2 regions of the Arthrobacter sp. NA-172 genome follow, and region 1 is predicted to be linked to the other one. Evidence: predicted binding sites of a transcription regulator. Region 1 holds the regulator's gene; the other holds the start of a gene.
What was found. The regulator HrcA, encoded in region 1, represses chaperone genes, less so after heat shock. The targets are predictions, from matches to a motif close to TTNGCACTCGNNNNNNNCGAGTGCNAA.

Region 1 (4,410 bases):
CACGCGCTCTTTCAACGTCCGCTAGCCGGGTCCGTCCGGCGATTTTCCTACCAGCGGCCCAAAATGTCGCTGGCCAGCACCACAGCGGCCGGTCCCGCCGTCGATGAGCGAAGCACGTGGTGCCCCAAGAGGGCGGTGACGGCTCCGGCATCGCTGAGTTTGGTGACTTCGCGCGGCGAAATGCCGCCTTCCGGACCCACAATGAGCAGGACTTCGCCTTCCGCTCTGGAGTCCTCGGCGGAGAGTTGATGCTGCCAATTCTCAAGCACATCCCGCAGCGGGCGCTTTGCGTCCTCGTGCAGGATGATCGCAAGATCGGCCGCGGCAATTGCCGCCGCGAGGCCGGAACCGTCGACGGCGGCACGAACTTCGGGAATCCACGCGCGCCTGGCCTGTTTGGCGGCAGCTGTGGCCACCGATCGCCACTTCGCATGGGCTTTGGCTGCCCGCTCGCCTTTCCAGCGGACGATGGATCGTTCCGCTTGCCAGGGCACGACGGCGTCGATGCCGAGTTCCGTTGCCGTCTCGACGGCAAGCTCGTCCCGGTCCCCCTTGGCGAGGGCCTGGACCAGGACGAGCCGCACAGCGGGCTGGTGCTCCTCCATGATCTGGGCGGTAAGAACTGTCAGGGTTCCCTGTCCGGATCCGGTCACAGTTCCCGTGAGCCGCTTTCCGGCGCCGTCGGCAATGTCCACTGCTTCGCCCGGCTCGAGGCGCTTGACTGTGACAGCGTGCCTGGCCTCCGCGCCGTCGAGCACGAACGTGTCACCCGGCCCCAGTCCGTCGAGCGTGCCTGGGGCCGTGAAGAATACGGGGTTACTCACCGCTACAGGTTACCGAGCTTGTCCCGCAGCTTCGCGAACATGCCACCGCTGGCTACGAGTTTGCCCTCGGTGAACTGCTCGCCGCGCAATTTGGCCAGCTGGCGGAGCAATTCCTCCTGTGCGGCGTCGATCTTGCCGGGGGTCTCAACATGCAAGTGCACCTTGAGGTCTCCACGCCCATATCCGCGGAGATGGGTGACGCCCAACCCACGCAAGGTGATGACTTCGCCGGACTGGGTACCGGCCTTGACGTCGATCTCCTGGGATCCGTCAAAGGTCTCGAGCTGCAGTTCGGTACCAAGTGCCGCGGCTGTCATGGGAACGCTCAGTGTTGCATGAAGGTCGTCGCCTTCACGAAGGTAGGTCGAATCGTTGTTGACCCGGATCTCCACGTAGAGGTCGCCGGGAGGGCCGCCGGCGGGACCTGCCTCGCCCTGGGACGACAACTGTATCCGTGTGCCAGTGGCCACGCCCCCGGGCACCTTGACGGTCAGCGAGCGGCGGCTGCGGATACGCCCCTGGCCGTTGCATTCATTGCAAGGATCTTTGATGACCGAACCGAAACCCTCGCAGGATCCACATGGAGCTGCCGTCATGACCTGGCCAAGAATGGAGCGGACTGCGCGCTGGACCTGGCCCGAGCCGCCGCAGATGTCGCAGCGCTCCGGGTGGGTGCCCGCGCGGCAGCACGTTCCTTCGCACGTCGGGCAGGTGACCGCGGTGTCCACTTCCAGCTTCTTGTTGACGCCGAAAACGGCATCGCGCAAATCGATGCGGACGCTGATCAGGGCGTCCTGGCCGCGGCGCATGCGTGATGCGGGGCCATGCATGCCGCCGCTGCCTCCGCCGAAGAAGGTGTCGAAAATGTCCTGGAAGGCAAACCCCTGGCCTGCGTAGCCTCCGCCGAAGCCGTTGTCGGTACCGTTCTCATTGCCCGTGGCGTCGTAAATACGTCGCTTCTGGGGATCAGAGAGGACCTCGTAGGCGTGGGTCACGGCTTTGAACTCTTCCGCGGCGCCTTCTCCGGGGTTCACATCGGGGTGCAGCTTGCGGGCGAGCTTGCGGTAGGCCTTCTTGATCTCCTCGCCGGTTGCTTCCGACGAGACGCCCAGAACGTCATAGTGACTGCTCAAAGTCGGTATCTCTTCCTTGTTTTACGGTTAAACTGCGTTTCTTGCGAGACGGGTTTCCAGCCGTGGCTGTCATCCGCCCAGAATGCGGGAAAGGTAGCGTGCGACGGCCCGGACGGCCGCCATGGTGTTCGGATAGTCCATCCGCGTGGGACCAAGAATGCCGATCTTGGCGTTGCTGCCGGGACCATAACCGGTGGCGACCACGGATGCTTCCGAGAGCCCGTCGTAGGGATTCTCGCGGCCGATGCTCACGGTGACTCCCCGGGGGTCCTCCGCCATGTCCGAGAGCAGGCGCAACATGACCACTTGCTCTTCAAGCGCTTCGAGAACCGGGCCGATGCTGAGCGGGAAATCCACATTGGAGCGGGCGAGGTTGGCTGTGCCTGCCATGACCATGCGCTCGTCCCTGGTCCTGTCGGCTAGCCGCTCCAAGCCGTGCGCAAGGACGCCTGCGAGGTTCCGAAGCGCCGGCGGGCACAGGGCAACGACTGAAGGGAGGACTTGCGGCATGAGGTCAAGCTGCGAGGCGGCAATGCTTGTGAGGAAACGGGCGCGCAAGGCCATGAGCTCCTCGTCGGTGGCATCCGCCCCCGCATGCACCACACCTTGCTCCACCTTGCCGGTATCGGCGATCAATACCACCAAGACCTGACGCGGTGCCAAAAGGACAAACTCAATGTGCCGCACGCGGGCGCGGCTCACGTGCGGGTACTGGACCACAGCGACTTGGTTGGTGAGCTGGGACAAGAGCCGCACTGTGCGCTCGAGGATGTCCTCGACGTCGTCCGGTCCTTCAAGGAGGGAGTGAATGGCCCGGCGCTCAGCAGCAGAAAGCGGCTTCACCTCGGAAATACGGTCAACGAACAGGCGATATCCCTTGTCCGTGGGGATGCGGCCGGCACTGGTGTGCGGGGCGACGATGAGGCCTTCTTCTTCCAGAAGCGCCATGTCGTTGCGGATAGTGGCGCTGGACACCCCCAAGTGGTGCCGCTCGACAAGGGCTTTGGAGCCGACGGGTTCGCGGGAGTGAACATAGTCCTCCACGATGGCCCGCAACACTTCAAGCTTGCGTGGCTCGCTCACTGCCCACCTCCCTTCAACAGCCCGATGTTCAACGACCTAGGCCTAACTACATAGTTTTCAATAGTTAGCACTCAACATGCCCAAGTGCCAACAAGTCTAGTATGAGCCACCTCGTTGTTAGCATTGGTACCGCTCGCGGCGAACATGATTCCCGCGCGGTCCGGCGGAATGCCCAGGACCGTCATCCATCCCCCTAGCGCAAAGTGGAGTGAAGACTGTGTCTTACGACAATTGGGGCCCCCAAGACCTTTCCTCGCCCGCCAAACGGCAGCTACCCGAGGTGCCCGTGGAGCGCGGAATGGTCCTGGAAGATGTCCAGTCCGGTTGGGTCGGCGCCGTGACCAGGGTCGAAAAGTCCGGAGGCATGCACATTGTGGTGCTCGAGGACCGGCGAGGAAAGAGTAAGTCCTTCCGGCTTGGCTTTGGATTCCTGCTGGATGGCCAACCTGTGAAGCTCCTTCCGCCTGCACCTCGTGCGGCGGGCACGACGGGTGGCGCGGGCGCTGCGCAAGCCGGCCGGACGGCGTCGGGATCCGTCCGGGTCACCGGGCAGCGTGCCCAGGTCGCGAAGGCAAGCCGGATCTGGGTGGAAGGAAAGCACGACGCCGAACTCGTGGAGAAGGTCTGGGGAGACGACCTCCGGGTGGAGGGCATCGTCGTCGAACCCCTGCATGGCGTGGACGATCTCAAAGCGGCAATTGCCGAGTTCTCCCCCGGGCCGGGCCGCAGGCTCGGAATTCTCGTTGACCACTTGGTACCGGACTCAAAAGAATCACGGATTGCCGCTGACGCCATGACGCTTCCCGGCGCGGCCGGGAACGTCCTGATCGTGGGCCATCCCTACGTGGACGTCTGGCAGGCGATCCGCCCGAAGGTCCTGGGGATCGAGCAGTGGCCCACCATCGCCCGTGGCACCGATTGGAAAACCGGCATCCTGAAGTCGTTCGGTTGGCCGCACGAGACTGCAGAGGACATTGGGCTGGGCTGGCAGAAGCTTCTTGGCGCCGTTCGCAGCTATGCGGATTTGGATCCATCCTTGCTCGGACGAGTGGAAGAAGTCATTGATTTCCTGACCGTGCCGTGACGAATCCCTACCGCAGGCAGGGTGCTTGGTCTGCCGATCTTCTGCCGAGCAAGTATTCTGAGACAGCAACACCGAACCGATAGACACTCGAAGGAAGATACAGTGGCAGACAACGCTCCTGACGAACGGGATGGCTCCTCGGGCCAGTCCCAGTACCACGGCGTTCCTGCCAATGCGATGCCCTTGACGGCAACGGAAGACCGGCAATGGGCGACTTTGGCGCATTTCGGCGGAATTCTTGGCTGCGTGCCTTCGCTTCTGATCTACCTGATCTTCCGCGAACGTG
Region 2 (4,410 bases), 920 kb from region 1:
CGTGCGGCGGGAACGCCCCACCCCAAGGGTCACCCCGCACAAATACTAAGGGTACTGTCGAATTTTTGCCACCAGACCTGCCGAGGCTTTCGACTCCCCGGGCCCAAGAGCCACCGACCTATCGCGTGGGCATGCCAAAAGAACTAAGCTTGCTTATCATTGGCGGTTTCGATCACCGGAGTCGTCGGAATTAAGAGGTGGATCACGAGTTTGAAACAGGAATCGGCACTGACCCAGGGCCCGCTCCAGGCGAATACGACGTCGCGGGGCGGCTTCCGGCCCCGTAGACCCGGGCGTCGGGCGGCACATGCCGGGAACGAAAAGTCTTCAGCGACGGAGTCCGGGACCGAGCCCGAGGAACTGTTGGTCCGGGGTCTCCATTACACGAAGCAGATCCGGCAGGCCGAGGCGCTCAGAGCGCGGGGTGAATTCCGCGCGGCCTTGGACCTGGCATTGGAGTGTGTTGCGGCCGCCGAATCAGATCTCGAGGCCCGGCGAATGGGCGCTACCGCGGCGAATGAGGGGGCACTGGGACCTCCCCAACCCTCGGTCACGTGGCTCGCTTGCCAACTATGCCGGGAGCTAGGGGAATACCGGCTGGAGGCAACCCTGATCGAAGGATGGCTGGCACACATGCACGCCGGTCCGGGACAGGATTGTGACGGGGCCGGCGAGCAGATGAAGTGGAGGCTCGCCACAGCGAGGGAGTTCCTTCGAACGGGGCCGGGACCGGCCTGGCGACCGGGCGAACAGCAAATCCCGGTCCTGTAGCTGGGTCGATCATCCAGTGACGGGCACCCCGGAAGCGGCCGGGCGCCATCCGGACCGTTTCTTGGGAGGCGCACGGCAGCCTCATCATGCTAAGTTTGCTTAGTATTGTTCGGCCGCCGGAATTCCGGCGGAAGCCTATCGAGGAGGACACCATGGGTTTGGGCGACAAGATCAAGAACACGGGCGAGAAACTGACCGGTAAAGCCAAAGAGGGCGCCGGGGAAGCAACGGACGACGACGGCCTGAAGGCCGAGGGCAAGGCCGACCAGGGCAAGGCTGACCTCAAGCAGGCCGGGGAACACGTCAAGGACGCGTTCAAATAAACACCCGCATTATCTGCTGACGGAGGAGGGGCGCACAACGGTGTGCCCCTCCTCCGTCCCCATACCCTGCGTGATCCCCGGGCTACTCAGGTAACCGATACAGCCAGTTACTTCCCGACGGCCGCTCCCCGAGAGCGGGACCGCCGTCGGAACGGGATTGCCGGCAAGGTCCGGCCCCGGACTCCGCCTCCCAGGTCCGGGAAAGTAAGGGTATTAATGAACATCCAAGCCGACCGCGGCAACACAGTTCCTTTCCTTGCCGGCAGATACCAGGTGCACGAGCGCATCGGCTCCGGGGCAATGGCGACCGTATACCGGGCAACAGATCGGCTCCTCAGCCGGGATGTAGCTGTCAAAATCCTCACGCGGCCAGCCCATCGCGGGGGCACGGCCGGCGAGAATGACGATGAAGTGAAAATCCTTGCCCGCATGCAGCATCACGGACTGGTCACCCTGCTCGATGCCGGGGTGGACCGCAACGAGCCCGGTGAGCCCCGGGTCTACCTGGTGATGGAGCTGATTGAGGGACCGGACCTGAAACAGCACCTGGCCCGGGGACCCCTTGGCCCGCGCCACACAGCACAGATTGGGCATGACCTCGCCGACGCTCTGGCCTACATCCACCGCAATGGCGTGATCCACCGGGACGTCAAACCAAGCAACATCATGATCTTTGACTACCATCAGGACGCCACGAGGATGCGCGCGAAACTGACCGATTTCGGCATCGCGCTCATCGCGGAAGCCCCGGAAGATGTCGACGGCGGCCTGCTGGGGACAGCGGCCTATCTCAGTCCGGAACAGGCCCGCGCCGAACCCGTCACTCCGGCCAGCGACGTCTACTCTCTTGGCTTGGTGCTCCTGGAGAGTCTCACCGGAAAAGTAGCCTTCCCCGGGGATCCGCTGCAAAGCGCCGTTGCCAGGCTGATTCCAGGACCCTATCATCCCTGCGGAAATAGATCAGGAATGGAAGACCCTTCTGGCCGCCATGACCGCAGCGGACCCGCAGAACCGGCCGACCGCACGGGAAGTGTCGCTGGCGCTGTACGACCAGGCCACAGCAGGGCGGGGCAGACACAAAGTGGACCCCTCCATCATTCCCGGCGATGAACCAGCACGCATGGCCGCCGTTCATGAGTACCAAGTTCTGGACACCCCTCCTGATGGCACCTACGACAAAATCACTGCCTTGGCAGCCAGACTCTTCAATGTCCCCGTAGCAATCGTGAGTATCGTCGACCACGACCGGATCTGGTTCAAGTCCCACCACGGGACCACCGTCGAGCAGATCGACCGGGACCCGGGTCTGTGCGCCTCAGCCATCCTCCACGGCGATGTCTGGGTCGTAGAGAACGCGTCCGCTGACCCCCGGACACTCTCCAATCCCCTCGTCGCCGGGGATTTTGGTCTCAAATTTTATGCAGGGGCCCCGCTCAGGACCCGCCAAGGCCACAACCTCGGAACCCTGTGCATACTCGACGTCGCCCCGCGGACCATGTCCCCGGCTGACACGACCACCCTCCAGGACTTAGCGGGACTGGTCATGAACGACCTGGAACTCCGCCTCGAAAACCGGAAAACGGCACAAACCGTTCCGGCCCCTTGATCCCGGGATCCGCTCCTGGCCACGAATCCGGCCCGGCGGGCATCAAAAATTTCAAAAACCCCCTTGCTTCACTTTCACACCCAGTGCTATAAAAAATCTATACCAGCCACAACAGATAAGTGGGCTGGACCGAACCGAAAAATGATCTGCAAGGAGGAGACCATGCTGATGCGCACCGACCCGTTCCGCGAGCTCGACAGGCTCGCCCAACAGGTTCTCGGCACCACTGCCCGGCCGGCGGCCATGCCCATGGACGCCTGGCAGGAAGGGGAAGAATTCGTCGTCGCGTTCGACCTGCCCGGAGTCGCCGTCGAATCGGTGGACATCGACATCGAACGCAACGTCCTGACCGTGAAGGCCGAACGCAAAGACCCGGCGGGGGAAAATACTGAGCTGATCGCCGCCGAACGGCCCCGCGGCGTTTTCAGCCGCCAGATCATCCTCGGCGATGCCTTGGATACCGACGCGGTCAAGGCCAGCTACGACGCCGGAGTGCTGACACTGCGGATACCGGTGGCCGAAAAGGCCAAGCCGCGCCGGATCGAGATCGCATCGGAGAAGAACCAGCGCCAGGCAATCAACGCCTGATGCCCAGCGCCAGGGTCCGCAAGACCGGGAGCATTGGACCGGCCGCCGGAAGAGTAAAAGGGCGATGCACAGAGTAGCCACGCCACCGCGCCAGTTGCGCACCGAAGAAAGCGGCCCCCGACGATGCCTCCCGCAGCGATGGTCCCCGGCCCAAACGGGCCGGGGACCATCCCAACATCTTTGGCGCCCCTGCCCTGCCGTGCTGCCGGGCACGGACAGGACAAAAACAGCGGAAGCCCGCACCATGACAGAACACAGCCCGGACCCTTACGAGATTCTCCATTTGGATCCCGCAGCGACGGCCGGTGACCTAGCACGCGCCTACCGAGCGCTGATGCGCACCCACCACCCCGACGCCACCCCGCCCGAAGCCACGCCCGCAGAACGGCAGTCCAGGGCACAGGAACTGCCCGACATCATGGACGCCTACGCGCTCCTGCGCGACCCCGCCAAGCGGGCAGCCCATGACCGGCAGCGGCACAGCCCTCCCTTGCCGGAGCCGGCACCACACCACCGCCTCCACGCCTCGTCCGGCGCCGCCCTGATTATCGGCCCGGTGCGATGGGAAAGCCGCGCCGCTCCCGCTCACAGCCAACGTCCCGGCGGCCCGCCGGACCCATCCTGCTGGACCCTGATTCGGCCAGCACAGACTGAATCCCCACCCGCACCAGAGGGATACCGGATTCTCTGGTGGATACACCGATGAATCCGACACGTAGTGCGCCTCCCGGCCGCACCGGCCACCACCCCGACTGGAAAGGAAACAGCCATGAGCCCCTGGCACCCGTACGACGAGCAGCTGATGCCCGCATTTTACGAGCGGTTCGAAGAACGGTGGGGCAACGGCACAGCACCGTTCCTGGACCCGGAAATTCACGAAGAACCGTTGCCCCGGGCCCAGTGGATCAACCCGGACACCGGTGCTGCGGTAGCAGTGGTGCCCATCTGGGCCGAAGACCCCCGGCGCCGTTCCTTCGGCGTCTTCTACCTCCCGCCCGCCGGAGACATCTGGGTACTGCGACCCGGACACACCGCATACACGGAGGCAGGAAAAACGAATACCGAAGAACAAATCACCCTCCGCAACGACTCCTTCAGGAAAGCCGTCAACCACGCGAAAGA

Region 2: a site for HrcA is predicted at 2,764-2,790, ahead of ACF0H6_RS06395 (Hsp20/alpha crystallin family protein). Genes of this name have one in related genera too.

What each region holds. Positions count from the first base shown of each region.
Region 1 is NZ_JBINOT010000001.1:362,248-366,657, reverse strand. It holds gene ACF0H6_RS01870 (GerMN domain-containing protein) at 1-25, shown strand, start outside; gene ACF0H6_RS01865 (16S rRNA (uracil(1498)-N(3))-methyltransferase) at 48-824, opposite strand; gene dnaJ (molecular chaperone DnaJ) at 827-1,957, opposite strand; gene hrcA (heat-inducible transcriptional repressor HrcA) at 2,027-3,040, opposite strand; gene ACF0H6_RS01850 (DUF3097 domain-containing protein) at 3,258-4,124, shown strand; partial or broken gene ACF0H6_RS01845 (DUF4870 domain-containing protein) at 4,227-4,410, shown strand, end outside.
Region 2 is NZ_JBINOT010000001.1:1,281,578-1,285,987, forward strand. It holds gene ACF0H6_RS06375 (hypothetical protein) at 211-771, shown strand; gene ACF0H6_RS06380 (CsbD family protein) at 924-1,094, shown strand; gene ACF0H6_RS06385 (serine/threonine-protein kinase) at 1,311-2,204, shown strand; gene ACF0H6_RS06390 (GAF domain-containing protein) at 2,176-2,700, shown strand; gene ACF0H6_RS06395 (Hsp20/alpha crystallin family protein) at 2,863-3,288, shown strand; gene ACF0H6_RS06400 (J domain-containing protein) at 3,533-3,994, shown strand; gene ACF0H6_RS06405 (hypothetical protein) at 4,058-4,410, shown strand, end outside.